2 regions of the Agromyces badenianii genome follow, and region 1 is predicted to be linked to the other one. Evidence: predicted binding sites of a transcription regulator. Region 1 holds the regulator's gene; the other holds the start of a gene.
What was found. The regulator HspR, encoded in region 1, represses chaperone genes until heat shock. The targets are predictions, from matches to a motif close to AAGTTGAGTCNNNNNGACTCAACTT.
Positions count from the first base shown of each region.

Region 2: the regulator HspR is predicted to act here: its motif matches at 5,593-5,617, upstream of DCE93_RS12315 (Hsp20/alpha crystallin family protein).

Region 1 covers NZ_CP028913.1:2,952,880-2,967,040, reverse strand. Annotated here, with positions in the region: gene DCE93_RS13960 (MFS transporter) at 1-468, shown strand, start outside; gene DCE93_RS13955 (hypothetical protein) at 496-1,050, opposite strand; gene DCE93_RS13950 (DUF6326 family protein) at 1,230-1,718, opposite strand; gene DCE93_RS13945 (TetR/AcrR family transcriptional regulator) at 1,954-2,628, shown strand; gene dnaK (molecular chaperone DnaK) at 2,926-4,794, shown strand; gene DCE93_RS13935 (nucleotide exchange factor GrpE) at 4,797-5,429, shown strand; gene DCE93_RS13930 (DnaJ C-terminal domain-containing protein) at 5,539-6,534, shown strand; gene DCE93_RS13925 (heat shock protein transcriptional repressor HspR) at 6,544-6,960, shown strand; gene DCE93_RS13920 (hypothetical protein) at 6,981-7,646, opposite strand; gene DCE93_RS13915 (class I SAM-dependent methyltransferase) at 7,805-8,953, shown strand; gene clpS (ATP-dependent Clp protease adapter ClpS) at 9,079-9,369, shown strand; gene DCE93_RS13905 (DUF2017 family protein) at 9,366-9,857, shown strand; gene DCE93_RS13900 (DUF998 domain-containing protein) at 10,005-11,234, shown strand; gene DCE93_RS13895 (SHOCT domain-containing protein) at 11,295-11,711, opposite strand; gene DCE93_RS13890 (ion channel protein) at 11,934-13,229, shown strand; gene DCE93_RS13885 (SulP family inorganic anion transporter) at 13,294-14,161, shown strand, end outside.
Region 2 covers NZ_CP028913.1:2,601,430-2,615,590, forward strand. Annotated here, with positions in the region: gene DCE93_RS12280 (MFS transporter) at 1-1,183, shown strand, start outside; gene DCE93_RS12285 (aldo/keto reductase) at 1,209-2,198, opposite strand; gene DCE93_RS12290 (GyrI-like domain-containing protein) at 2,291-2,920, shown strand; gene DCE93_RS12295 (VOC family protein) at 3,026-3,466, opposite strand; gene DCE93_RS12300 (SRPBCC family protein) at 3,495-3,971, opposite strand; gene DCE93_RS12305 (ArsR/SmtB family transcription factor) at 3,968-4,411, opposite strand; gene DCE93_RS12310 (VOC family protein) at 4,621-5,043, shown strand; gene DCE93_RS12315 (Hsp20/alpha crystallin family protein) at 5,124-5,552, opposite strand; gene DCE93_RS12320 (TFIIB-type zinc ribbon-containing protein) at 5,752-6,120, opposite strand; gene DCE93_RS12325 (cold-shock protein) at 6,408-6,614, opposite strand; gene DCE93_RS12330 (fatty acid desaturase family protein) at 6,755-7,849, opposite strand; gene DCE93_RS12335 (NAD-dependent epimerase/dehydratase family protein) at 7,993-8,862, shown strand; gene DCE93_RS12340 (cold-shock protein) at 8,945-9,148, opposite strand; gene DCE93_RS12345 (VanZ family protein) at 9,512-10,060, shown strand; gene DCE93_RS12350 (sulfite exporter TauE/SafE family protein) at 10,118-10,942, shown strand; gene DCE93_RS12355 (RNA polymerase sigma factor) at 11,109-12,347, opposite strand; gene DCE93_RS12360 (YciI family protein) at 12,413-12,787, opposite strand; gene DCE93_RS12365 (carboxylate-amine ligase) at 12,948-14,072, shown strand; gene DCE93_RS12370 (hypothetical protein) at 14,069-14,161, opposite strand, start outside.

The sequences.
Region 1 (14,161 bases):
CTCGGCCTGCTCGTCTCGCAACTGAACAACTACACCCTCTCGCCGATCACCGACGAGCGGGTCAGCGAGGCCGCCGGAGTGAACTCGGCCGCGGGATCGTTCGGCCTCTCCTTCGGCCTCGCCTTCGCGGGCGCGATCATGCTCGCGACCCTCGCCTTCACGTTCACCGCGAGTGCCGACGGGAGCTCGGTGCTGAGCTCCGAGCAGCAGCAGCAGGTCTCGACCGTGCTCGAGGAGGACGCCGAGATCATGACGAACACCGGGCTCGAGGAGCTCCTCGTCGATCAGACGCCCGAGGTGCAGGAGGAGATCCTCCGCATCAACACCGATTCGCGCTTCATCGCACTGCAGGTCGCCCTGCTGGTGCCGATCCTCGCGGGGCTCCTCGGCATCGCGAATGCGCTGCGGATGCGCCGGCTGCCGGATCCGAAGCCGTCGGCGTCGGCCGAGGGGACGATGCTCGGCTGAGTCGCGACGTGCGGCCCACGGCACCCGCTACGCCGTCGGGGCGAGCATCGTCGCGAACGCGGGGGCGCTGACGAACGTCAGCGTTCCATCGGCGAGCACGGCGACGGGGCTGATGCCGCTGCCCGGTTCCACCGGTCCGGTGTACGCGCCAGGGGTCGGTTGGTCGGTGAGGACGTATCCCGTCTCGCCGAGCGCCCCCGACCAGGCGGCTTCGTCGGCGGGGGTGATGCCGATCTCCACCACCGTCAGCACGAGGTCGGTGTTCGGCTTTCCCCAGGCGCAGGCGAGGCCGCCCGCCTCCACCATGCGGGCGGCGAGGGCGTCGAAGACCTGGGGCGAGGGGAGTGGTTGGAGGCCGTCGTCGGCGAGCTTCGCGTAGCCCTCCGTTGCGAGCACGGTGTCGCACGTCGCAGCGGGTGCCGCGCCCGGCGTCGCCGATGGTGCCGGTTCCGTCGTCGAGGCAGGGGTTGACGACGGCGTCGGCTCCGTGGTGCCGTCGACGACGGCGGGCGTGCATCCGTTGAGGAGAACGATGGCGAGGGCGGCCAGCAGGGCGCCGCCGAAAGCAGGGCGTCGGGTCATGATCGAGAGCCTATGGTCGCCCCGTGTCGACCGTCTATCAGGGCAGTCCCCGATGTGCAGCACCCGCCGGTTCGTCGACCGTGCCGCCTCACGAGGAGGGAAGTGCAGGCAAAGCCTGGATCCACCGATGGGCCGGGTGATGGACGGCGGGATCACGCCGTAGGCCTTCACACGGATACCTACTGTCGAAGGTCCTGTCGAAGGTCGGTCGTCGCGGAACCGGCTGGGACGGCGGGGGTTCGAGGCCAGGTCCAGGCGGAGCGCAGGATGAAGGCCAGGAGCAGCACCTCGATTCCGATGGAGAGGCCGTAGAAGAAGGCCCACTCCCAGGTCGCCCCTGCCGCATTGAACACCGAGTATGGGATGTAGAGCGATGCCACGACGAGGTTCGTGGCGCGGTTCACCCGGGCGGGCAGCGTGATGGAGAGCACCACCATCAGGGCGGGGATCGCCACGGACGCGAGCATGATGGTCAACAACGTCGAGCTGACGTCGAACCTCCAGACGAGGCCATTCAGGATGCCGTCGACGACGCCTGGCTTGTAGAGGTTGAAGAAGTCGACGTAGATGTAGAGGAACATGAAGCTGGTCCATGCGGCGGCAAGCTTGGCCTGCACGGGGATCGGCGGGTTGTCGAGCAGGTGCGGGGTGTTCGTTCGGATGGTCATCGGTTCTTCTTTCGAGAGGAGCGGTCCGTCCGCCGGAGTGGCGGCAGGTCTGGGCGTGCATACGCACGGGATGGGTCGTTCTCGTCGGTGCGGTCGTCAGACGGTGACGACGACTTTCCCTCGGGTGTGCGACTCTCGCCGGCTCGTACACCGTACGCGTACACCGTACGCGTACACCGTACTATTACGCGTACGCTGTACGATTGTCAAGCCGATCGAGAGAGCGAGGGGACCCGTGTCTGCGAAGGAACAACGCCAGGTCGCGTCAGACGCGGGGCTGAGCAAGCAGCGGGTGGTGGTCGAGGCGGTCCGGCTCGCCGACCGCGAGGGAGTCGACGGGCTGAGCATGCGCCGGCTCGCTGGCGCGCTCGGCGCGGGCGCGATGTCGCTCTACCACTACGTGGCGAGCAAGGACGAGCTGCTGGACGCCATGGTCGACCTCATGTTCGAGGAGATCGAGCTCCCGCCCGAAGAGACCGACTGGCAGTCGGCGATGCGACGTCGGGCAGTATCCGCTCGACAGGTTCTCGCAAGCCACCCGTGGGCGATCGGCCTGTTGGAGTCGCGGACATCGCCGGGCCCCGCGAACCTCCGCCACCACGAAGCGGTCACCGCCTGCCTGCGGAGGGCCGGCTTCACGGTCTTGATGGCGACGCACGCCAACTGGTTGCTCGACAGCTATGTCTACGGTTTCGCCCTGCAGGAAGCCAGCCTGCCGTTCGACACAGCCGATGAGTTCGCGAACATGGGCGAGGACGTCTACCTGCCCCAGCTTCCTCCTGACGAGTTCCCCTACCTCAACGAGTCCGCCGCGGCGCTCGTCGCTGCCGGCTACGACCCAGCCGAGGAGTTCACCTTCGGCCTCGACCTCGTCCTAGCCGCCCTCGAGCCCCTGAGAGCCTCCGCATAGCGACGCTCACGGACCGTCGATCTCGCCCGCAGGCGACGCCGTCACGCGCCCAGTTTCAACCCGCAGGAATACCCGGCACCCGGCCTGAGTTGAGTCAAGTACACTCAAGTTTCACCGCCTCGACTTGACAGGGTTCAGAGGCATTGAGAGGCTTGAGTCGGCAAGGCTCAAGTCTTGCTCACAGGTACTTCGGTTGCGGGCCAGGAAGGGTCGAACCGGTATCCGGCCCTGCTGAACACGAACCGTGCGCGACTCGCGTGCGGCTCGGGCGGCGGGCGGGGAGAAGGAGAAACACATATGTCACGAGCAGTAGGAATCGACCTCGGCACCACCAACTCGGTCGTCGCGGTCCTCGAGGGCGGCGAGCCCACGGTCATCGCGAACGCAGAGGGCCTGCGCACCACCCCGTCGGTGGTCGCATTCACGAAAGACGGCGAGGTGCTCGTCGGCGAGACCGCGAAGCGCCAGGCGGTCACCAACGTCGACCGCACCATCGCGTCGGTCAAGCGCCACATGGGCACTGACTGGAAGACCGCCGAGATCGACGGCAAGCGCTACACGCCGCAGGAGATCTCGGCGCGCATCCTGCAGAAGCTGAAGCGAGACGCCGAGCAGTACCTCGGCGACACGGTCACCGACGCGGTCATCACCGTGCCGGCGTACTTCAACGACGCCGAGCGCCAGGCCACGAAGGAGGCCGGCGAGATCGCAGGCCTCAACGTGCTGCGCATCATCAACGAGCCCACCGCGGCCGCACTCGCGTACGGCCTCGACAAGGGCAAGGAAGACGAGCTCATCCTCGTCTTCGACCTCGGTGGCGGCACCTTCGACGTGTCCCTCCTCGAGGTGGGCAAAGACGACGACTTCTCGACCATCCAGGTGCGGGCGACCGCCGGCGACAACCGCCTCGGCGGCGACGACTGGGACCAGCGCGTCGTCGACTGGCTCATCAAGAAGTTCAAGGAGACCACCGGCGTCGACGTCTCGAACGACAAGATCGCCAAGCAGCGCCTGAAGGAGGCCGCGGAGCAGGCCAAGAAGGAGCTGTCTTCGAACATGAAGACCAGCATCCAGCTGCCCTACCTCTCGCTCACCGAGAACGGCCCCGCGAACCTCGACGAGACGCTCACGCGCGCCGAGTTCGAGAACATGACGAGCGACCTGCTCGACCGCACCAAGAAGCCGTTCGAAGACGTCATCCGCGAGGCCGGCGTCAAGCTCTCCGACATCGCGCACGTCGTGCTCGTCGGCGGCTCGACGCGCATGCCCGCGGTCAGCGAGCTCGTGAAGAAAGAGACCGGCCAGGAGCCCAACAAGGGCGTCAACCCCGATGAGGTCGTCGCCGTCGGCGCGGCCCTCCAGGCGGGCGTCCTCAAGGGCGAGCGCAAGGATGTGCTGCTCATCGACGTCACCCCCCTCAGCCTCGGCATCGAGACCAAGGGCGGCATCATGACGAAGCTCATCGAGCGCAACACGGCCATCCCCACGAAGCGCAGCGAGACCTTCACGACCGCCGACGACAACCAGCCGTCGGTCGCGATCCAGGTCTTCCAGGGCGAGCGCGAGTTCACCCGCGACAACAAGCCGCTCGGCACCTTCGAGCTCACCGGCATCGCGCCGGCGCCGCGGGGCATCCCGCAGATCGAGGTCACGTTCGACATCGACGCCAACGGCATCGTGCACGTGTCGGCGAAAGACAAGGGCACCGGCAAGGAGCAGCGCATGACGATCTCGGGTGGTTCGAGCCTCCCGAAGGACGACATCGAGCGCATGGTGCGCGAGGCCGAAGAGCACGCCGCCGAAGACAAGGCCCGCCGCGAGTCGGCCGAGACCCGCAACTCCGCCGAGCAGCTCGCCTACTCGGTCGAGAAGCTCATCAAGGACAACGACGACAAGCTTCCCGCCGACGTCAAGTCCGAGGTGCAGGGCGATGTCGACGCGCTGAAGACCGCGCTCGCCGGAGAAGACGACGAGGCCGTGAAGTCGGCCTTCGAGAAGCTCTCGCAGTCGCAGGGCAAGCTCGGCGAGGCGATCTACTCGCAGGGCCAGCAGGCCGACGCGGGCGCCCCCGCCGGCGAAGACGCGACGGCCACCGGCGCCGAGGCTTCGTCTGACGAAGACGTGGTCGACGCCGAGGTCATCGACGACGAGGAAGACAAGAAGTAACCATGTCCGACGACAAGAACCAGAACCACGACGAGCCGGTCTTCCGCGACAAGCGGAGGATCGACCCCGAGACCGGTGAGGTTCGGAAGCCGGGCGCCGAGGCCGAAGGGGCACCCGAGCAGGGTGCCCCCGAGGCAGCGGATGCCGCGGCATCCCTTGCCGGCGACGAGGAGCTCACGGTCGACGACATCCTGAACGCGGCGAACGCCGAAGTGCAGGAGCCGAGCGACGAGCACCTCGCCGACCTCAAGCGCGTCACAGCGGAGTACGCCAACTACCGCAAGCGCACCGAGGCGAACCGCGAGGCCGAGCGCGAGCGCGCCGTCGGCGCGGCCGTGGCCGCGCTGCTGCCCGTGCTCGACGACCTCGACCGGGCCGAGAAGCACGGCGATCTCGAGAGCGATGCACCGTTCGCGACGATCGCGGCGAAGCTGCGCGGTGCGGTTGAGAAGCTCGGCCTCACCCCGTTCGGCGAGGTGGGCGAGGTCTTCGACCCGCAGCGGCACGAGGCGATCTTCCAGCAGCCCGCAGACGACGTCGAGACCGACACGGTCGCCGATGTCGTCGAGACCGGGTACACCCTCGGCGGCACGCTGCTTCGTGCGGCGAAGGTCGTCGTGAAGACCCCGCAGTAACCGGCTCGGCCGGCCGCGGCATCCCTTCGGCGGATGTCGCGGCCCGGCCGTCACGGTCATCCGACAGACTCAAGACAGATTTCAGACAGACTCGAGAGAGGAGGTGCCAGTGGCCAGTCAGGATTGGTTCGACAAGGACTTCTACAAGGTGCTCGGCGTCTCCAAAGACGTGAGCGACGCGGAACTCAAGAAGACGTACCGCAAGCTCGCCCGCAAGTACCACCCCGACTCCAACCCCGGTGACGCTGCCGCCGAGGCGAAGTTCAAGGAGATCAGCGAAGCGCACTCCGTGCTCTCCGATCCCGAGCAGCGCAAGGAGTACGACGCCGTGCGCGCGATGGGCTCGGGCGCACGCTTCACCGCGCCCGGCAGTGCCGGCGGCGCCGGCGGCTTCGAAGACGTCTTCGGCGGCATGTTCGGCCAGGGCGGCGGCGGGCGCAGCCAGTCGTACACCTTCCAGCAGGGCGGCGACTACGACGACCTGCTCGGCGGCCTCTTCGGCGGCGGCCGGTTCGGCCAGACGACCGGCGGCTACCGCGGCACCGGCGGCCCCACCAAGGGTCGGGATGTCTCGGCGTCGACGACGCTCGACTTCGTCACCGCGACCAAGGGCGACCAGATCACCCTGCAGACCTCCGAGGGCAAGCCGATCACCGTGCGCATCCCGGCGGGCGTCGCCGATGGGCAGAAGATCCGCCTGCGCGGCAAGGGCCACCCCTCGCCCGACGGCGGCGAGCCCGGCGACATCGTGCTCACCGTGACCGTGCGCAAGCATCCCGTCTTCGAGCGCGACGGCCTGAACCTGCGGGTCAACGTGCCCGTCACGTTCGCCGAGGCCGCGCTCGGCACCACGATCCAGGTGCCGACCCTCGGCGGAGACCCCGTGAAGGTGCGCGTCGCACCCGGCACCCCGAGCGGCCGTGTGCTGCGCGTGAAGGGTCGCGGCGTCGAGACGTCGAAGGGCACCGGAGACCTGCTCGCCATCGTGCAGGTGGCCGTGCCGTCGCACCTCTCGAAAGAGGCGAAGGAGAAGCTCGAGGAGTTCGCGGCGCTGCTGCCCGACGAGAACCCGCGCGACGAGCTGCTTGCGAAGTCGAGGGGCTAGGCGGCGCAGATGAACGAGATGAGTCCGCTCTTCGTCATCTCCGTCGCCGCCGAGCTCGCGGGGATGCACCCGCAGACGCTGCGCCAGTACGACCGGCTCGGGCTGGTGTCACCCACCCGCACCGCCGGCAAGTCGCGGCGCTACTCGATGCGCGACGTCGCGCAGCTGCGTGAGATCGCCCAGCTCTCGAGCGACGGGGTGAGCCTCGAAGGCATCCGTCGGGTGCTCGGGCTCGAAGACGAGGTCAGCGTGCTTCGCGCCCGCGTGCGCGAACTCGAAGCCGCACTCGCCGACGAGATGCTGAATCGCCCCGGCCGCCGCGTCTTCGCCGCCGGGTCGGCGGGCGAGGTCATCTCGCTTCGCACGGGCACCCGCGCGCGCCGTGAGAACGCCGTCGTCGTCTGGCGCCCCCTCGAGCGGGAGTGACGGCCGAGCTGCGAGCGGCGTCAGCGACCCCACGCTGAGGCCGGCGCCTCGATGACGTCGTACGGGCGCGAACTCCAGTGGGTGCCGTAGCCGTAGTGGCTCGACGCCCACGCCGAGGCCCAGATCGCCTGCGCCGTCGCGTCGGCCGAATCGCCGCGGGCGAGCGCCGCATCCACCGCCGGATAGCGCCCCGACTGCAGGTTCTCGGCCGCGTAGAAGGCGGCTTCGATGAGGGTCGGGTAGCTGCCGAGTCCCGAGCCGCCGCCGGAGCCCTGCCCGTTGTTCAGCGGGTTGTTGCGGTTCCACCAGTTGTCGGCGCCGTTCTCCTGGCGCATCCACCGCAGCATGAAGGTGATGTTCTCCTCGGTCACCGGCCAGTCGCCCTCGATGAGCACGAGCTTGGCCCAGTCGACGTTCGTGCCGCCGGCGACGAGGGTCTGCTCGCCGGTCGTCGCGACATACGACTCGTGCGAGACCGCCGGGGCGGCGACATCCGCCGCGACACTGAGGGCCTGCACCTCGCCGACGTGCGGCGCATCGGCCGCCGCGAGCGGCAGCGCCGCGCCCGACGGGGGCAGCGGAACCACGGCGAGACCCGCGAGGAGCGCGATGACCGAGAGCACCGCGGCGACAGCGAGGGAGTGCCGGGGCGAGCGCGACGGGGCGCTGCGCGGGGTACGCGTCACGGGCGTCGCGACTCCGTGTCGCGCCGCCGCCCGTCCCCCTGGCTGTGCGTGCTGCATGCGGCACCGAGGGTAGCAAACCCCGCCAGGAGTCGCATCCAGGAATCCGGCTGTGATCAGGAGCGCCGGTTCGAGCGCCCGTGCCCGCGTAGCCTTGGGGCATGACCCTCGACCTCGGCGCCCTGCGTCGCCACCCCGACGTCGAGGGGCCCGGGCTCGAGGCATCGGATGCCGCGGACCGGCTGATCCTCGACGAGGCCGCCGCGCTCATCGGCGAGGCCCGACCGGGCGAGATCGTCGTCGTCGACGACTCCTACGGGGCGCTCGCGCTCGCCGCGGCCGATGCCGGCGCACGGGGCATCCGCGTGCACCAGGACCTCATCACCGGTGAGCGCGCGCTCGCCGAGAACGCGGGCCGGCAGGGCCCCGCGGCGGCCGTCTCGTCGATGCCGCTCGGCGGCGAACTCTTCGACGGGGCACGGCTCGTGCTGCTGCGCCTGCCGCGCTCGCTCGACCGGCTCGACGAGGTGTCGGCGCTCATCGCGGCGCACGCGCGGCCCGATGTCGTGGTGGTCGGCGGCGGCCGCCTCAAGCACATGTCGCCCGCGATGAACGAGGTGCTGCGCCGCCGCTTCGAGCGACTCGACGTGAGCCTCGCGCGTCAGAAGTCACGGGTGCTCATCGCGCGCGAACCCCAGGCGGCCCACTCGTCGACCGGTGCCGTGATCGCATCCGGCGGCGAGTGGCCGCGAAGTGCCCGCCACGACGACCTCGGCCTCACGGTCGTCGCTCACGGCGGCGTCTTCGCGGGCACCGGCATCGACATCGGCACGCGGTTCCTGCTCGCGCAGCTCGGCGATGCGGTTCCGGATGCCGCGACCGCCGTCGATCTCGCCTGCGGCACGGGCGTCGTGGCAGCGTGGCTCGCGCGAGCGCGACCCGGCCTGCGGGTGACGGCGACCGATCGCTCGGCGTCGGCCGCGGCATCCGCATTGCTGACCGCCGAGGCGAACGGCGTCGCCGAGGGTGTGCAGGTCGCCCGCGCCGACGGGCTCGAGAGCCTCGCCGACGCGAGCGAACGGCTCATCGTGCTGAACCCGCCCTTCCACAGCGACGCGGCGATCTCGACCGGCATCGCCGCGCATCTCTTCGCCGATGCCGCCCGGGTGCTCGCGCCCGGCGGTGAGCTCTGGTGCGTCTGGAACTCGCACCTGCGCTACCGGCCGCTGCTCGAACGCAGCGTCGGCCCGACCCGGCAGATCGCCCGCAACGCGAAGTTCACGGTCACGGCGTCGCAGCGCGCGGGCTGACGACGGTCGCGACCAGCGGAGGATCTGGGGCGGCGAGCCCGACGACCGCGACATCGATGCGTCGAGTCGCCATTCGACGCCACCTGCGGGGTGCGGGCACCGGCACATCGTGTCAGGCTTGAGGAATGACGACGACGCTCGAGCAACTCGACACCGAAGGCGACCTGCGCGCCGTGGTCGAGCTGCCGTGGCGCACGATCGTGTGGGACGACCCGGTGAACCTCATGACCTACGTGAGCTACGTCTTCCGCAGCTATTTCGGCTACCAGCGCGACGAGGCCGAGCGGCTCATGCTGCTCGTGCACACCGAGGGTCGGGCGATCGTGGCCGTCGGCAATCGCGAGGCCATGGAGCGACACGCGCAGGCGATGCACGGCTACGGCCTGCAGGCCACGGTCGCAAGGGACGAGCCATGATCGTCGCGGGGCTCGGCGGCGGCGAAGGCGTGCGCATCGTGCTCGAGACCGAAGAGGCGATGCTGCTCTCCGAACTCGCCGACCAGGTCGACTCGGTGCTGCTGCTCGGCGAAGCCGACGACCCGGCGCTCGGTCGTCTGCTGCCCAACGCCTACCCCGACGATCAGGCCGCCGCCCACGACTTCACCCGCTACACCCGCGACAACCTCGTCGACGGCAAGCGCCAGGCGGCTCAGCGGGTGCGCGATGCGACCGCCGTCGACGAGCACGGCGGGGTGGTGCAGATCGAGCTCGACCAATCCGAGGCGTGGGGCTGGCTGACCTTCCTCACCGACCTGCGCCTCATCCTCGCCGAGCGGGTCGGCATCGTCGACGAAGACGAGACGGAGTCCGACGAGACCCGCGACGACTACCTGCGGGCCGCCTACGAGTGGGCCGGCTTCGTGCAGGGTTCGATGCTCGAGGTGCTCGACCCCATCAAGGGCTGATCCACGGCCGGCCGGGTGAGCCTCGGCCCGCGCCGCACCGCTCGCCTCCCGGAGAAGCGGGCGCCCCGCTGGCATGCTGATGCCGAGTCACCGTCGTCGCCCGGTGCATCCAGGCGGGGGCGTGCTGCACACCGACAAGGAGCGCCCATGAGCCGAGACGCCGCGACCATGCCGTCCGCCCCGACCCCGAAGGTCCCGACCCCGAAGGTGCTGGCCGCGATGCCGGCCCCGATCGTGCCGACATCGATCGCCCGAGTGCTGCGGAACCCCGCGGCGAACGCCGAGTCCCTCGAGTCGATCGCCCTGCTCATCGGCGCCGCCACCTTCGTCGTCGGCGGGCTCGTCGCCTGGATCGCCTTCCTCGGCCACAACCTGCCGATCGCCGGGGAGGGCTCGCTCGGCGAGTTCATCGGCTACGGTGCCGCGGCGGCGACGCTCATCACCTTCCTGATCGGCCGGCTCGCCCTGCGCACCCAGAACGCGGCCGGCCGTGCTGAGGCGAAACGGCTGGGCCTCGACGCGCCCGGCGCGCACATCCACTGGTTCGACCTCGCCGCGATCGGCGTGGCCCACGCCGCGATCGCCCTGCTCGGCTGGATCGGCCTCGCCGACCTCCTCGAGCAGAGCTTCCAAGGGGCGGTCGTCTTCACGATCCCCGGTGCCCTGCTCGCCGGCGTCGGCATGGCGGTCACCGCCTACGCGGCGTTCCTCTCCTCGGTGCACCTCACGCCGATGATGCTCTCGTTCGTGCTCGCCCTCTTCCTCGTGGTGGGGTCGCTCGCGAGCATGCTGAGCTCGAGCGACGCCCTGTGGTGGCAGAAGAACCTGAGCGCACTCGGCATGACGAACGACATCTCGGCGCTCGCGTTCAACATGACCCTGATCATCGCCGGGGTGATCGTCACGACCATCGCCAAGTACGCGACCGCCGCGGTGCCCACGGCGACCCGGGCCGAGCTGCGGGGGCGCAACATCGTGCGGGTCGGCATGATCCTCATCGGGATCTTCCTCGCCTGCGTCGGCATCTTCCCGGTCGACCGGTTCTTCATCCTGCACAACACGGTGGCGACGGGCATGGCGGTCGCCTACGCGATCCTCGTGATCGGCTTGCGCTGGTTCATCCCGTCGATGCCGAGGGTGTTCATCCTGCTCGGCTACGTCTACGTCGGCGTGATCGTCGTGCTGACGGTGTTCTTCGCGACCGGGTACTACAACCTCACCGCGGTCGAGCTCGTCGTGTCGGTGCTGATCTTCAGCTGGATCATCGTCTTCCTGCGAAACTCGGGTGCGATGCACGGGCAGCAGGCGCCGGCCGCCGCGGAACCGGCCGCCGAGACGGCGACCCCCGCAGTGCCGGCCCCTGCCCCAGCCGCCTGAGCGGAAACGCTGAGAGGGCCGGATGCCGAAGCATCCGACCCTCCCGGCGGTGGTCTGCGATCAGACGGTCTGGGCTGGGTGCCCAGGGTGCGCGAGCGCCTTGGCCTTCAACACCTCGTACTCCTGCTGGGTGATGCTGCCGGAGTCGAGCAGGGCCTTGGCCTTCGCGATCTCATCAGACGGGCTGCCGGTGCCGGCGGTCTGGCGGATGTACTCGTCGGTTGCCGCCTGCGCCTGCTTGTACTCCCTCTGCGAGCGCTCGGCCATGCCGTTTCCGCGGGCGATCAGGTAGACGAGCGCGGTGAGGAACGGCACGAAGATCAGGAAGACGATCCAGACCGCCTTCCACCAGCCGTTGAGCTTCTGGTCGCGGAACAGGTCGCCGATGATCGCGAACAGCGCGAACAGATATGCGACGAATGCGAACGCCCAGAGGAACCACCAGATCAGGTCCCAGAAACTCTCCCAAAAACTCATATCGCAGCCTTTCACTGAAAATGAGCGCCCCCCCCTGAGAGCGCTGCTGAGGCGAACCTATCGCGTGGCATGGTCGCGAGTCCAGAGATACGTCTCGGAACTCTGTGGGCGTCGCGGCGGCGAGTATCCCACCGCGCGGGCTGCGGCGGCGGTAGCCTCGGCATCGGGAGGGACCATGGCGAACCGTGCGGCAGCGCATGACCTCGAGGGCGGGATCCGACCGTGAGCCTCGCCATCCCGCCCCGCGACCCCGAGGTCACGCCGAAGCGACTCGTCGTCCTCGCCGTTCCCGCGCTCGCGATCGGCGTCATCTCCGCACTCGTGCTCTGGGCGCTCGATCGGGTCGCGGCGGTGCTGCAGTCGGCGCTCTGGGATGCGCTGCCCGACGCCCTCGGCGTCGATCCCTCGGGCTGGTGGATCGTTGCCGTGCTCACTCTCACCGGCCTCGCGGTCGGCCTGGTGCTGCGGTTCGTGCCCGGCCATGGCGGCCCCGACTCGGCGACCACCGAACTCGTCGAGCAGCCGCAGCCGCTGCGGAACCTCCCCGGCCTGCTCATCGTGACCGTGCTGGCACTGGCCGGCGGCGTGAGCCTCGGCCCCGAGAATCCGATCATCGCCGTCAACACGGCGCTGATGGTGGCGGCCATCGCGAGACTCATGCCGGCAGTGCCGAAGCAGCTCACCGTGCTGCTCGCCGCCTCCGCCACGATCGGTGCGCTGTTCGGCACCCCGGTGGCCGCGGCGCTCGTCTTCACCGGAATCGTCGCCGCGCTGAAGTCGGGGGGCGCGCTCTGGGACCGGCTGTTCCTGCCGCTCGTCGCCGCCGGTGCCGGCGCCTTCACGATGCGTCTCCTCGGTGCGCCGATCTTCTCCTCCGATCTGCCCGCCTACGGCGCCCCGCAGGCGGTCGACCTGCTGACCGGTGCGCTCGTCGCGAGCGGCGCCGCCGTCATCGGGCTCGCGATGCTCGCAGCGTTCCCGATCATCTACCGCGCCATGCACGCGCTCCGGCATCCGGTGCTGATCGCCACGGCGGGCGGTCTGCTGCTCGGGCTCCTCGGGCTGCTCGGCGGCCCGATCACGATGTTCAAGGGCCTCGAGCAGATCGGCGACCTCCTGGAGCATCCCGACGATTACGACGGCGCGCAGCTCGCGGCGATCGCGGGCATCAAGATCCTCGCGTTGCTCATCGCCGCGAGCTCGCTGTTCCGCGGCGGGCGGGTGTTCCCGGCGACGTTCATCGGCGTCGCGCTCGGAATGCTCGGTCACGCCCTCATCCCATCGCTGCCACTCGGCCTCGCCGTCGGCTGCGCCGTCGTCGGCGTGCTGCTCGTCGTGACCCGTGACGGGTGGATCGCGATCTTCGTCGCCGTCGCCGTCGCCGGCGACATCACGATCCTGCCCATGCTGTGCGTGATCGTGCTGCCGGTGTGGCTCCTCGTGACGGGGGCGCCCGAGTTCCGGATCGCGCCGCCGAAGGGACCGGCGCCGGCGTCGACACCGGCCGGGGCCGACTGAGCGTTCGCGCTGCGAGCGCATCGGCTCGCTAGGGTCGGAGCAGAGCACGATGGAGGGGGGTCCAGTGCAGAAACCGTTGGCAGGGCTCAGCAGGCGGAACGTGTTCCGCGAGCTGACCGCGGGCGTCACCCTTCTCGCGATCGCCATCCCCCTCAACATCGGCTACGCGCAGATCGCCGGGTTGCCGCCCACGGCCGGCCTCTACGCCCTGATCGTGCCGACGATCGTCTACGCACTGCTCGTCTCGTCGCGCCAGCTGATCGTGTCGCCGGATGCCGCGGCCGCCGCCCTCGTCGCCTCGTCGATCGGCGGACTGGCGACGGCCGGCAGCGCCGACTACTCGACGCTCGCACTCGCGCAGGCGATCATCTGCGGCATCCTCTTCGTGCTGATGGCGGTGTTCAAGCTCGGCTTCATCGCGAACTTCCTGTCGAAGCCGATCCTCGTGGGCTTCGTCGGCGGGCTCGCGCTCGACATCCTCGTGAGCCAGATCGCGAAGATGCTCGGCGTGAAGATCGACTCGGGCGGCGAGTTCACCGACAAGGTCGTCGGGCTGGTCACCGGACTCGGCACGCTGAACCCGTGGTCGGCGCTCATCGCTGCGCTCTCGGTCGCGGTGCTCGTCGTCGGGCAGCGGTTCCTGCGGCGCGTGCCGTGGGCGCTCATCGTGCTCGTCGTCGCGACCGTCGCCGTCGTGCTCACGGGGCTCGTCGACGCGGGGGTCGACGTGCTCGGCGAGGTGCCGGCCGGGCCGCCGACGCTCACCTGGCCGGTCATCGACTGGTCGATGTGGCTCATGCTCGTGCCCTCGGCGATCGCACTCACGATGGTGACCACGGCCGAAGGCCTGCTGGTCTCCCGCGCCTACGGCGACAAGCGCGACTACTCGACTCGGCCGAACCGCGACCTCTTCGCCTTCGGCGCCGCGAACA
Region 2 (14,161 bases), 350 kb from region 1:
CGGCAGCCGCACGACCCTGCTCGCCGGCACGATCATCAATGCGGTCGGGTTCGGCCTCGATGCCATCGGCCTGGCGAACGCCGACCTCACGGCATTCATCGCCGGCCTCTTCGTCAACGGCCTCTGCGGGGCCCTCATCAACGTGCCGATCAACATCAACGCGGCAGCGGTCGAGCAGCACGTCGGGCGCGCGGTGCTGCCGCACTTCCATGCGGCGTTCTCGATCGGCGCGGCGGGCGGAGCGCTCGTGGGCGCCGGCTTCGCATTCGCCGAGGTGCACATCGCGACGCAGATCGTCATCGTCACGGTGATCGTGACGGCGGTGCGGCTCTGGCTGCTGCGCGCGTCGACCGCGCTCACGGCGCACCGCCCCGTCGCCACTGCGACGGGATCAGTCGGCGCTGTGACGGGCTCCGTCGCTGCTGTCACGGGCTCGGTCTCTGCTGTCACGGGCTCGGTCGCCGCGCAGTCGACCGGCGACCGCACCGGCGGGGCGGTGCGCTCGGCTCTCGCGGCATGGCGTGAACCGCGCACGCTGCTGCTCGGCGTCGTACTGCTCGCCGCGTCGCTCGCCGAGGGGTCGGCGACCACGTGGCTCTCCCTCGCGGTCGTCGACGGGTTCGCCGCCGCCGAGGCGGTCGGCGCGGTCGCCTTCGGCACCTTCGTCGGCGCCATGACGGTGTTCCGCTTCCTCGGCACGCGGCTCATCGATCGCTTCGGCCGGGTCGCGGTGCTCCGCGCCTCCGGGGCCTCGTCGCTCCTCGGCCTCGCGCTCTTCGGCTTGGGTCCGAACCTCACGGTGGCCTGGATCGGCATCGTGCTCTGGGGATTCGGCGCAGCGCTCGCCAACCCGATCGCGATCGCCGCGGCATCCGACGACCCGGCCAAGGCCGGCCAGCGCGTGTCGGTCGTGACCTCGTTCTCGACGATCGCCTCCCTCGGCGCCCCGCCGCTGCTCGGCATGCTCGCCGATGCTGTCGGCGCCCGCCACGCACTGCTCGTCATCGGCGCAGCCGTCATCGTGAGCTTCGCCGTCGCCGGTCAGGTGCGCAAGCAGCCCCCCGGGCGGGCAGGCGCGCCCGGCGCGGAGAGCGCTCAGGATCACTCCCTTCGCACGGGAGCGGCGATATCCGGTGTCCAGCGCGATACGAGTGGTCCCGACGGGAACGGGCCGGGCGCGTAGCGCGGCGGGCGGGGCGCGGCGCGCGTTACCAGCGGGCGTGCACCGAAGGTCGGATCTCCCGGTCGTAGAGCTCGTGCACGGCCGCGTCGACGGTCGGCGGCAGGCTCAGCGACCCGGCCGCGGCGTTCGCCCGCGCCTGCTGAGGTGAGCGCGCCCCGGGGATCACCGAACTGACGCCCGGCTGCGCGGCGACCCACGCGAGGGCGAGCTGCGCGGCCGAGGCGGACGGCGCCGCGTCGCGGCCGATCGCGGTGAACTCCGCTGCCGCGCGCACCCCCGTCTCGTAGTCGACGCCCGAGAAGGTCTCGCCGACGTCGAACGACTCGCCGTGCCGGTTGAAGCTGCGGTGGTCGTTCGCGGCGAAGATCGTGTCGCTCGTGTAGCGGCCAGAGAGCAGGCCGCTCGCGAGGGGCACCCGGGCGATGATGCCGACCCCGGCAGCGGCGGCCGTGGGAAGCACCTCGTCGAGCGGCTTCAGCCGGAACGCGTTCAGGATGATCTGCACCGAGGCCACGTGCGGCCGGGCGATGGCGGTGAGCGCCTCCTCGACCCGTTCGACGCTGACCCCGTAGTTCGCGATCGCGCCGTCGGCGACGAGCGTGTCGAGTGCGTCGGAGATGCGATCGTCGGAGTACACCGAGGTCGGCGGGCAGTGCAGTTGCACGAGGTCGAGCGTGTCGACCCCGAGGTTGGCCCGAGAGCGGTCGGTCCACTCCCGGAAGTTCGCGAGCGAGTAGTTGGCGTGCTCCTGCGGCATCCGTCGGCCCATCTTCGTGGCGACGGTGACGCCCGAGTCGGGGTTCGAGCGCAGCCACCTGCCGATCAGGGCCTCGCTGCGGCCGTCGCCGTAGACGTCGGCGGTGTCGAAGAAGGTGACGCCGGCCTCGCGGGCGGCATCGAGCACCGCGAGCGCGTCGGCTTCATCGATCTCGCCCCAATCGGCGCCGAGTTGCCAGGTGCCGAGGCCGATGACCGAGACGGTGCGACCGGTGCGGCCGAGGGTGCGAGTCTGCATGATGCTCCAGTCGTCGGATGCGCGGGCGGATCGAAGCATCCCGACGACAGCGTAGCGACCGCCGTGTCGGTGGTGTGAGCGAAAGTGGGGCCATGCCTGACACGCACGAGGTGAAGCGCAAGTACGACGTCAAGCGCGAACTCGCGTGCTACACCGCCCCGCGCGGCCGCTTCGAGCTCATCGACATGCCAGAGCTCGGGTACTGCATGGTCGACGGGCACGGCGATCCCAACACCGCCCCCGAGTACGCGGCCGCCGTCGAGGCGCTCTACGCCGTCTCGTTCACGGCGAAGTTCCAGTGCAAGCGCGAGCTCGATCGCGACTACGTCGTCGGACCCCTCGAGGGCCTCTGGAGCGCCGACGACCCGGCGACGTTCATCACCCGCGAGAAGTCGGCCTGGTCGTGGACGATGATGATCTGGCAACCCGACTGGCTGCCTCCCGAACTCATCGCCGAGGCGATCGGGCGCGCGACCGCGAAGGCGCCTGCGGCCGAACGGGTGCGCTTCGAGCGGCTCGCCGAAGGGCGATCGGTGCAGACGCTGCACCTCGGTTCCTACGACGACGAGGGTCCGACCCTCGCACGCCTGCACGACGAGTTCATGCCCGAGCACCGCCTGCGGTTCAACGGCCGGCACCACGAGGTGTACCTCGGCGACCCGCGGCGCACCGCGCCCGAGAAGCTGCGCACCATCCTGCGACAGCCGGTCGCGCCGGCCTGAGCTGCGCCGCTCAGCACGGGTCGCGCAGAACCGGTGTCGGGCGCCGCCGAGGGGATGCCGCGGGGGCCCGCCACCAGATGGTGGCGAGCCCCGCGGCATCCCCGTTCAGAGCTCTTGTTCGGCGCCGAAGCGCTGACGCGCCTCGACCGGGATGAGCGGCTTCTCGGCACGGGCCCGGATCTGCTGCACCGCCCACGTGTTGCCGTCGGGGTCGGCGAAGCCGAAGAACGTGCCGCCGTCGCGTTCGTCGAAGACGGTGATCGCACTGGCCTCGACGCCGCGGCCGATGAGCTCGGCACGGGCCGCCTCGGCGTCGGCGACGACGAGCTGTAGACCGTGCAGCGATCCGGGAGCCATCTCGTTCTGCGACGGCAGCGAGCCGATCACGATCGAGCAGCCCGAGCCGGGCGGGGTGAGCTGCGCGATGTGCATGTGCTCGTTGCGGGTGTCGTGGTCGAGCGCGAATCCGAGCTGGTCGCGGTAGAACGCGATCGAGCGGTCGAGGTCGCTCACCGGCACGATGACGACTTCCAGGGTCCAGTCCATGGTGTGCTCCGTTTCGTGAGGCATCGGCTCAGGCCGCGAGCAGGCCCTCGAGCCGCTCGTAGCCCTCGCGAACGCCGAGCTCCATGTTGCTCTGGATCATGCCGTCGCGGGCCTCGAGGCTCGGGTAGGTGGAGTGGATGCTGAGGCGGGTGCGACCGCCGCCGAGATCTTCGAACCGCAGGGACTCGATGGCCACGACGTCGGGGAAGCCCTCGTACTCGAAGGTCTGGATCGCGAACTCGTTCTCACGCACCGAGTGGAACGTGCCGTTGAACGCATAGGCCTCCTCACCTCCGGGCTGGGTGTGCAGGTAGCGGTAGCCGCCCTGCGGCACGAAGTCCCAGCGTTCGATGGTCATCTCGTAGCCGTTCGGCCCGAGCCACTGCTTCACGAGCTCGGGGTCGCGGTGCGCGTTGAACACGGCGGCCACTGGCACGTCGAACTCGCGCTCGATGTCGATGAAGGGCAGCCCCTCGGGGGCGGTGATGGTGACGGGGTTCGTCATTGTCCTGTCTCTTTCGTGATGGGGCCGGTCTGCTGGCCGGCTGATGGGGTGTCGCCGCGATGCTCGATGGGCACATCGAGGGCGACGGACGCCGCGGCGTCATGGCCGGGGTCTTGAGCGAGCAGCGCGTCCAATGCGCGGAACTGCTGCTCGTGGATCAGCCGGTATCGGTCGATCCACGCGGTGAGGGCTTCGAGCGTGGCCGCGTCGAGGTGCACGGGGCGGCGTTGCGCGTCACGCGTTCTGGTGACGAGCCCCGCGCTCTCGAGCACCTGGATGTGCTTCGAAACGGCCTGCTTGGTGATCGCGAACGGTTCGGCGAGCTCGTTGACCGTGGCCGGCCCCCGGCTCAGTCGGGCGATGATGCCCCGGCGCACCGGGTCGGCCAGCGCCATGAAGGCGCGGTCGAGACGGTCGTCTGCGCTGGGATCGAGGATCATCGCTCGCCTTTCTCAACTCGTTCTTTGATCAACCTTTTGGTTGATTACAAGGTATGACGAACGGATGCCGCTGTCAACCCTTGATCCGACCGCCGAGAGATCCTTCCGGCCGCCGCGAGTGCATCGTGCCGCCGGGAGATGCTTCTTGCCGCCGGACGCGCGAACGAGGAGGATCGGCCAGTACGCACGAGTCGAAAGGTCACAGGCGCATCATGGTCACGCTCAACCCGTATCTCAACTTCCGCGACAACGCGAAGGAGGCGATGGAGTTCTACCAGTCGGTCTTCGGCGGTGAACTCACGTCGAGCACCTTCGCCGAATACGGCCAGGCCGACAACCCGGCCGACGCCGACAAGATCATGCACAGCCAGCTCGAGGCCGAGGGCGGCCTGGTGCTGATGGGCGCGGACACCCCGAGCTACCTGGAGTACACGGGCGCCGGCAACGTCTCGGTCTCGCTCTCGGGCGGCGCCGAGCAGAATGCCGAGCTGCGCGGCTACTGGGAGAAGCTCTCGAACAGCGGCGCCGTCACCGTGCCACTCGAGGTCGCTCCGTGGGGCGACGCCTTCGGCATGTGCGTCGACGGCTACGGCATCGCCTGGCTCGTGAACATCGGCGGCAGCACGGCGTAGCCTCCGACGCGGTTCGGGGCATGCAGCGGGCCCGCATCGTCGTGCGATGCGGGCCCGCTGTCGGTGCGTTCGGCGTCAGCTCACTTGTTCGACGCGACCTGCTGCCGTTCAGGCGCGCTCACCACTTCGACCTTGCGCGGCTTCGCGCGTTCGCTCATGGGGATGATCACGCTCAGCACGCCGTTGTCGTAGTGCGCGCTGATGCCTGCGGTGTCGATGCCCTCGCCGAGGGTGATCTGACGAAGGAACGAGCCGCTCGGCCGCTCGTGCGCGAGCCACTTCACGTCGCCATCCGTGCGCAGCGTGCGCTCGGCGCGAATCGTGAGCAGTTGGCCGTCGACATCCACGTCGACCGATCCGGGGTCCACGCCCGGCAGGTCGGCGGCGAGCACGTAGTGATCGCCGTCGCGGTGCAGGTCGATCGGCATGACTCGCGGCCCTTGGCGAGAATCGAGCATGTCCGCAGCGAGGCGGTCGAGCTCACGGAACGGGTCCCACATCATGGCCATTGACTTCTCCTCCCTGGAGCCGCCGGAGCGGCTGCTTCAAGAGTTGAGTCACTTCGACTCAACTACGTCGATTTTAGCACTCTGTTTTCGAGAGTGCCAAGGCCGCGGGGACGGAATGCGCGACGAATTCTGCGGCCGCAACGCCAGCCGAAAGCAGCGCTCTGGTACTCGCGCACGCTCGGCATCCGTTCGCACAGGATCAGTCGAAGAGTTCGGAGAGCCAGCTCTCCTTTTTCTTCTTGCGCGGGTAGCCCTGGTCGCCGTACCCACGGTTGTCATGTCCACGGGCGTCATGTCCACGGTTGTCATACCCGCGGTTGTCATACGGCTGCTGGTACGAAGGCTGTCCGTACGCGGGGGCCGGCGGCTGTATGGGTGCGGCAGCAGGCGCGGCCTGCGGAGCAGATGCGGCCTGGGGCTGCCCGCCGAACTCGCGCGCGCCACGCTCGACGATCTTGTCGAGCTCGCCCCGGTCGAGCCAGACGCCGCGGCAGTTCGGGCAGTAGTCGATCTCGATGCCGCTGCGCTCACTCATCACGAGCAGGGTTCCGTCACTGGGGCACTGCATGGGGGCTCCTCCTTCGGGGCCGACCGGATCGATCGGGCTGTCGGCGTGCCCGAGCCTAGGGAGCGAAGCTTTGAAGACGCCCTGCGGTCTCGATACGGCCGGTCGGCCGGCCACTCGACCGACGGAGACTGGCGGGCCTGATCGACCGAGCGACCTGACCCCCAAACGCAGCGAGCGGATGCCGCGGCGCCTGCCTCACGAAGAGGCGGCTGCCGCGACATCCGCTCGTGGACCGGGTGTCGACACGCTCAGCGCGCCGACCCCCCGATCGAAAGGGATTCGAGAACTTACGAAATGACCGTGATGTTCTCGGCCTGCAGGCCCTTGGGGCCGCGAGCGGTCTCGAATTCGACCTTCTGGTTCTCCTCGAGCGAGCGGTAGCCGCCCGATGCGATCGCGCTGAAGTGCGCGAAGACGTCGGCCGAGCCGTCGTCAGGAGCGATGAAGCCGAAGCCCTTGTCGGCGTTGAACCACTTGACGGTTCCGGTTGCCATATTCTTTTCCTTCTGTAAAGCCGAGCCGCCGAAACGGCTGCGACGTGCACGACCTCAGGTCGTGCGGGGTTCCGACGGCGACGTCCGCCGCCGGAAGTGTGTGGGTGCGGGTCTCGACGAGTGCGAGCCGCACGGGATGATCAGACTCGACGGAATTGGTTCACCATCGGGCAATCGAAGGGATCGCGGGCGGAGAGGCCCACGCGGTTGAGGTATTCGATGACGATACCGTACGACTTCATGAGCGTCGTCTCGGTGTAGGGCACGTCGAGGGTGCGGCAGTGCTCACGCACGATCTCGCGCGCCCTGGCGAGGTGCGGCCGCGGCATGTTCGGGAACAGGTGGTGCTCGACCTGGTAGTTGAGTCCGCCGAGGAGGGCGCTCGCCCACAGGCCGCCCGAGACGTTGCGCGAGGTGAGCACCTGCTTCGAGAAGAAGTCGAGCTTCGCGTCGGCCGGGATGATCGGCATGCCCTTGTGGTTCGGCGCGAACGAGGCGCCCATGTAGACGCCGAACACGGCGAGCTGCACGCCGAGGAAGGCGAAGGCCATGCCGAGCGGCAGCACCCAGAAGATCGCTCCGAGGTACACCGTGAACCGCACGGCGATGAGACTCAGCTCGATCCAGCGGCCTTTGACAGGGCCCCGCTCGAAGAGCGTGCGGATCGAGCGGTAGTGCAGGTTCAGGCCCTCGAGCATGAGCAGCGGGAAGAAGAGGTACCCCTGCTTGCGCGTGATCAGGGCGAGCAGCCCGCGCTGCTTCGCGGCATCGGTCTCGGTGAACGAGATCGTGTCGAAGTCGATGTCGGGGTCTTTGCCGATCTTGTTCGGGTTGGCGTGGTGACGCGTGTGCTTCGTCATCCACCACGAGTAGCTGATGCCCACGACCCCGGCGGCGAGGATGCGGCCGACGCGGTCGTTGTTGGGGCCCGACTCCAGCACCTGACGGTGCGAGGCCTCGTGGGCGAGGAAGGCGAACTGCGTGAAGATCAGGCCGAGCGCGCCGGCGATGAGCAGCTGGAACCAGGAGTCGCCGAGCAGGATGAAGCCGGTGACGGCGCCGCCGAGGGCGAGAACGAGGAGGGAGACGAGAGCGAGGTAGAACCAGCGAGTGCGGTTCAGCAGGCCTGATTCTCGCACGACCCGGGAGAGTGCGGTGTAGCTCCGCGTGATATCCGCGGATCCGGTGCGGGGCTTCGTCGCCCGAATCGCACCGAGAGTTTCAGTGTCAGAGATGTTGCTTGGTCCCGACTGGTAATCGACTTCCCAGCCGTGTCACGCGGGTAGAACACCCGCTGCAGATGATTCGACTCTAGCCGATTCCCATGGGAAGGCGCTGAGAACATTCAGACTCGGCGCGCCGATGACAGACTGGGCGCATGCGCATCGTCGTCACCGGAGGCTCGGGAAAGCTCGGCCGCACCGTCGTCCGCACCCTCAGCGACGAGGGACACGAGGTCGTGAACCTCGATCAGCAGGGGACCCCCTGGACCTTCACGCGGATCGATCTCACCGACTACGGCCAGGTGATCGACGCCATCGCCGGCGTCGACGATCGCCACACCGGCGTCGACGCGATCGTGCACCTCGCGGCGATCCCGGCACCGGGGCTCTCGAGCGACATCGCGACCTTCCACAACAACATCACCTCGACGTTCAACGTGTTCCAAGCGGCACGCCGACTCGGCATCACGCGCATCGTGTACGCCTCGAGCGAGACGGTGCTGGGCCTTCCGTTCGACGTGCCGCCGCCCTACATCCCCGTCGACGAGGAGTACCCCGCGCGTCCGGAGAGCACGTACTCGCTCGTCAAGCACCTCGAGGAACAACTGGCGATCGAGCTCGTGCGCTGGAATCCCGAGCTCTCGATCACCGCGCTGCGCTTCTCGAACGTCATGGACCCCGCCGACTACGCGGCCTTCCCGTCGTTCGACGCCGACGCGATGCTGCGCAAGTGGAACCTCTGGGGCTACATCGACGGACGCGACGGCGCGCAGGCCGTGAGCCTCGCGCTCGCGAACGCCGGGCCGGGTTTCGAGCGGTACATCATCGCCGCGGCCGACACGGTGATGTCGCGGTCCAACGACGAACTCGTCGCCGAGGTGTTCCCCGGCGTCGAGGTGCGCGGCGAACTCGGCGTCAACGACACCCTGCTCTCCATCGAGAAGGCGCGGCGTCACCTCGGGTTCGAGCCGAAGCATTCATGGCGCGATGAGGTGGATGCCGCGGCATCCTCACCAGCGGACTAATCGTGCACTGACCGCGCGCCGCGAAAGGCGAACGCCCCCGCAGCGCGTGCTGCGGGGGCGTTCTCGTGGTGCGCTCCGAGGCTTAGAGGCCGCGGATGTTCTCGGCCTGCAGACCCTTCGGGCCCTGTGCGACCTCGAACTCGACCTTCTGGCCCTCTTCGAGCGAACGGTAGCCGTTGCCCGAGATGGCGCTGAAGTGCGCGAAGACGTCGGCCGAGCCGTCGTCGGGAGCGATGAAGCCGAAGCCCTTTTCGGCGTTGAACCACTTGACGGTTCCGGTTGCCATACTGCTGTCCTTCTGTCGTATGGGCTGCTGGTGCAAGCCCGATGCGATCGACGGTCGATCGCTGCCCCGCTGGCGGGTTGCCGACGGAGCGGGGGGCGAGGGGCGGAATGCACTCCGGCATCCGTCGTCTCGTATCGGGTCATGCCACGCGGATCGGTCCGCCTCCGGGCAATCAGATGGAGGCACGGGCGAGCGCCCGCTTGATGGAGGAATCAGTGAACACACCCTATCGGGTAGCGTTCAGGTTCACACGCTACGCGATCGAATCGTGACCTGGGAAGAGTTTCGGCCGAATTCTTCGCCACGAACCGACACTCGGCGAAATGCCAGCGGGCCTCCAGCGAGAAGGTGGACAATCGGGGGATGAACCGCCGCCCCCTCGGTCTCGTCGCTGCTGCATACGCGACGGCCGTGCTGTGGGCGACGATCGGACCGGCGCCGTGGCGCACATCAGGGCACCAGCTCGACGGCGGCATCCTGAACCCGGCGGCCTGGACCGCACCGGTCACCTGGACGACCGGATACCTCGCCGAGATCGCGTTCAACGTGGCGATCTTCGTTCCCGTCGGCATGCTGGCAGCATTGCTCATCTCGCGCCGCCGGTGGCCGCTCGCGATGCTCGCCGGCTTCGGCTTCACGGCCGTCATCGAGCTCGTGCAGGTGCCGGAACCCGAACGCATCTCCGACCCGCGCGACCTCGTGATGAACACGGCGGGCGCGGTGCTCGGCGTCGTGATCGTGATGGTCGCCCGCGGCGTGCGACGTGCGGGTCTCGTCGCCGAGTCGCTCCGCGAGAGCCGCCTCACCCCGGTGACGGATGCCGAGTTCGACCCGATGCCCGAGCCTGCGCCCACGCCCACGCCCGAGCACGAGCCCGCCCTCGCAGCCGCGCTGCCCGATCGGGCCGCGTGACTCTGCGCGGGCGCCCGCACAGAAGAGCTCAGGGCCTCCCGCCAGTACAGTAGGCGGGTGACCACCGCCGACTCGCCCGCCGCGGCCGACCGACGCGTCACCTGGCTGCGCCTCGCGCTGATCGGCGCGATCGGCGGGCTGCTGTCGGGCATGTTCGGCGTCGGCGGCGGCATCCTCATGGTGCCGTTGTTCGTGACCTTCGCCGGCATGGACCAACGCCGGGCCTCGGCCACCTCGCTCGCCGCGATCGTGCCGACGGCGATCGCCGGCTCGATCGCCTACTTCGCGAGCGGCGAGGTCGACCTGATTCCGGCCTTCTTCGTGGCGGCGGGCGGCATCATCGGCTCGTGGGCCGGAGCCCGGCTGCTTCGCCGTCTGCCGCTCGGCTGGCTGCGCTGGATGTTCATCGCCCTGCTCGTCGCCGTCGCGGTGCGCATGCTCCTCGTCGTGCCCGAACGCACAGCCGCGCATCTCGAGCTCGACGCGCTCACGATCCTCGGCATGGTCGCGCTCGGTCTCGTGATCGGCGTCGCCTCCGGCCTCTTCGGCATCGGCGGCGGCCTCGTCATGGTGCCGGCGTTCATCCTCTTCTTCGGCATGAGCGACCTGGTCGCCAAGGGCACCTCGCTCGCCGTGATGATCCCCACCGCGGTCAGCGGCACCATCACGAACGCCCGCGGCGGCGTCGTCGACCTTCGCGCCGGCATCATCGCCGGCATCGCGGCGACCGCGGCATCGTTCGGTGGCGTCGCGCTCGCACACCTGCTCTCGCCCGAGTGGTCGACGTGGTTGTTCTCGGCGCTTGTTGTGATCGCGGCGGTGCAGCTCGCCGTGCGCGCCATCCGGCTGCAGAAGAAGGAGCGGAACGACCGGGTCGCGTGAGCCCCGGCCCGCTCGTCGCATTCGCCCTGCTCTCGCTCTGCTCTCGCTCTGCTCTCGCTCTGCTCTCGCTCTGCTCTCGCTCTGCTCTCGCTCTGCTCTCGCTCTGCTCTCGAGCATCGTCTCGGGATCGCGAACTTGATGCTCCCGCGCTGACCGCGTTCCGCGCTTAGCTCCGCGCCCGCAGCCGCTCGGCCTTCGACGCGAGGTAGCGCTGCTCCGGGCCGTTCAGGGTGCGGCGGGCCGCCTCGGCGAACGCGAGCGATGCGGCATCCGCGGCGCCCGATCGTTCGAGCAGGTGGGCGCGCACCGCCCAGGTGCGGTGATGCTCGGCGAGCGCGGCGCCCGCGGCCCCTGCAGCCGATTCGGATGCCTCGAGCGCCGCCAACCCCGCCTGCGGCCCTTCGACCATGGCGAGCGCGACGATGCGCCCGAGCGCGACCATGGGGCCGGGCGCGAGGCGATCGAGCAGCTCGTAGAGGCCGAGGATCTCGATCCAGTCGGTGTCGACGCTCGACGGAGCCTCGTCGTGCACGGCCGCGATCGCCGCCTGCAACTGGTACGGGCCGATCGGGGCGTGATCGAGCACCTCGGTGATGAGGGCGACGCCCTCGTCGATCATGCCGCGATCCCAGCGGGCGCGGTCCTGCTCGTCGAGCGGCACGAGCCCGCCGGCCCCGTCGGACCGGGCGGCCCGGCGCGCATCGGTGAGCAGCATGAGGGCGAGGAGCCCGGTCGTCTCCCCCGAAGCGTCGGGATCGGACGCCTGCAGCTGCCTGGTGAGCCGGATCGCCTCGGCAGAGAGGTCGACGCGCGCGAGCTCGTCGCCCGAGCTCGCCGTGTGGCCCTCGGTGAAGATCAGGTAGAGCACCTGCCGCAGCGCCGCGAGGCGCCCGTCGAGTTCGGTCGGCTGCGGCATCCGGAAGCCCTCGCCGCTCGCCCTGATGCGGGCCTTCGCGCGCGAGATGCGCTGGGCGACCGTCGCCTCGGGCAGCAGCAGGGCGCGACTGATCTCGGCGGTCGAGAGTCCGCCGACGGCGCGCAGCGTGAGCACGAGCTGCGCCGGCCGGCTGAGAGCCGGGTGGCAGCACAGGAGGAACAGGGTGAGCGTGTCGTCGACCGCGGCCACGGGGGCCGGCTCGGGTTCGAGCTCGACGGCGCGCGACTCTCGGCGGCGGCGCGCGACATCCGCTCGCACCTCGTCGATGTAGCGGCGCGAGGCGACGCGCACGAGCCACGCCCGAGGACTGTCGGGCACCCCGTCGCGCGGCCACTGGGCGGCGGCCGCGATGAGGGCCTCCTGCACGGCGTCTTCGCAGGCCGCGAAGTCGCCGTACCGCCGCACGAGCACCGCGAGCGCCGATGGTGCGGCTGCTCGCAGCGCCCGGACGGCGTCGGACTCAGGCATTCCTCGTCACGCCTCCTCAGGTCGTGCCTCAGGTCGTGTCTCCGGTCGCGTCTCGTCCCGCCTCGTCACACGTCGGAGCCCGAGGCCATCTCGAGCACGGGGCGCACCTCGACGAGGCCGAACTGCGACTCGGGGAAGCGTGCGGCGATCTCGACGGCTCGCGTCTCGCTCTCGCAATCGACGAGGTAGAACCCGGCGAGCAGCTCCTTCGTCTCGGCGAACGGCCCGTCGCTGGCGACCGTGCCGGCGTCGTCGTGCGTGACGCGCTTGGCGAGTGAGATGTCGGCGAGCGCCTCGCCGGCGACGAACTCCCCGCTCGAGGCGAGATCGTCGCTGATGCCCTGGTAGTACTCGTATCCCTCGGCCTGCTGCTCGGGCGTGAAGCCGTTCCACACGGCCCGCGAGGCGGGGTTGCTGTAGATCTGGATCAGGTACTTCATCGGAATCGCTCCTTCTCTCGGGAGGCAGAACCGCGCTCCCACCAGTATGTCGAAGCCGGGGCGCGATTCTCGACTGACGAGGCCCTCCCTTCTCTCAAGGGCTTGACACTCGCGGGCGGGTTGAGCAGAGTTCGAGCAGCGCCGGGAGGAGGTACCTGCAATGTCGAGTGAGCCGAGGACGTTCGGCCTCGAGGAGGAGTTCGTCTTCCTCGACCCCGAGACGCTGCGACCTGCGGATGTCGCGGCGGGCGCGTTCCGCAGCCTCTCGGGCCGAGCGGCGTTGAAGCCGATCACGCACCGCGAGTTCCTCGCGTCGCAGGTCGAGCACGCCTCGACGGTGTTCACCTCGATGGAGGAGGCGCACACCGCGCTCGTCGCGTTCCGGCGGGAACTCGCCGCAGAAGCGGGTCGACTCGGCGTGAACGTCGCGAGCATCGGTGCGCCGCCCGATGCGCAGGCCTTCCCCACGGTCACCGATCTGCCCCGCTATCTGCGCATCGTCGACGACATGGGCGGGGTGATCGCCGACCACCAGATCCAGGGTCTTCACGTGCACGTCGGAATTCCCGATCATGAAGCGGGCGTGCGGGCGCTCAACGTGTCGCGCACGTGGCTGCCGTTCTTCTCCGCGCTGACCGGCAATTCGCCAATCTGGCGCGGGCACGACACCGGCTATGAGAGCTGGCGCAACGTCGCGCAGCGGCGGTGGACGACCACCGGGTGCCCGCCGGTCTTCCGTGACGGCGCCGACTACGACCGTCGGCTCGAGCGGCTCATCGGCATCGGAGGCATGAAGGATCGGGCGATCATCATGTGGAACGCACGGCTCTCGCCGCACGTGCCGACCCTCGAGATCCGCGTCGCCGACGCGCAGCTTGAGGCGTGGTCGTCGGTGCTGCTCGCGGCGCTCTGCCGCGCACTCGTCTCGTGCGTCGTCGATGAGGGGCTCGGCCGGGCGCGATCGGTGCAGCCGACGGATGAATCGGCGCCCGGGCCCGAACTCCTGAACGCGTCACTGCTGCACTCGGCGCACTCGGGTCTGAGCGCGGAAGTGCTCGATCCCGTGCTCGCCGAGCTTCGGCCGGCCGAGGAGACGCTGGAGCGAGCCCTCCGAGTGCTGCAGCCCGCCCTCGAGGCGAGCGGCGACCTGGAGCTCGTGCGCGACGGATTCGAGCGACTGCTGCGCGACGGCACGGGGGCCGCGCGCCAGCGCACTGCCTTCGCCGCGAACGGCCTGCCAGGCCTGCGAGCGTTGTACGAGCCGACCTTCGCCGCCTCGCGCTAGCAGCCGGGGCCCGACGGGTTGGCCTTGCAGTCGCCGTTGGTCAGCACCGTGTCGAACGTGCCGACGAGCACGCGTTGGGCCTCGCCAGC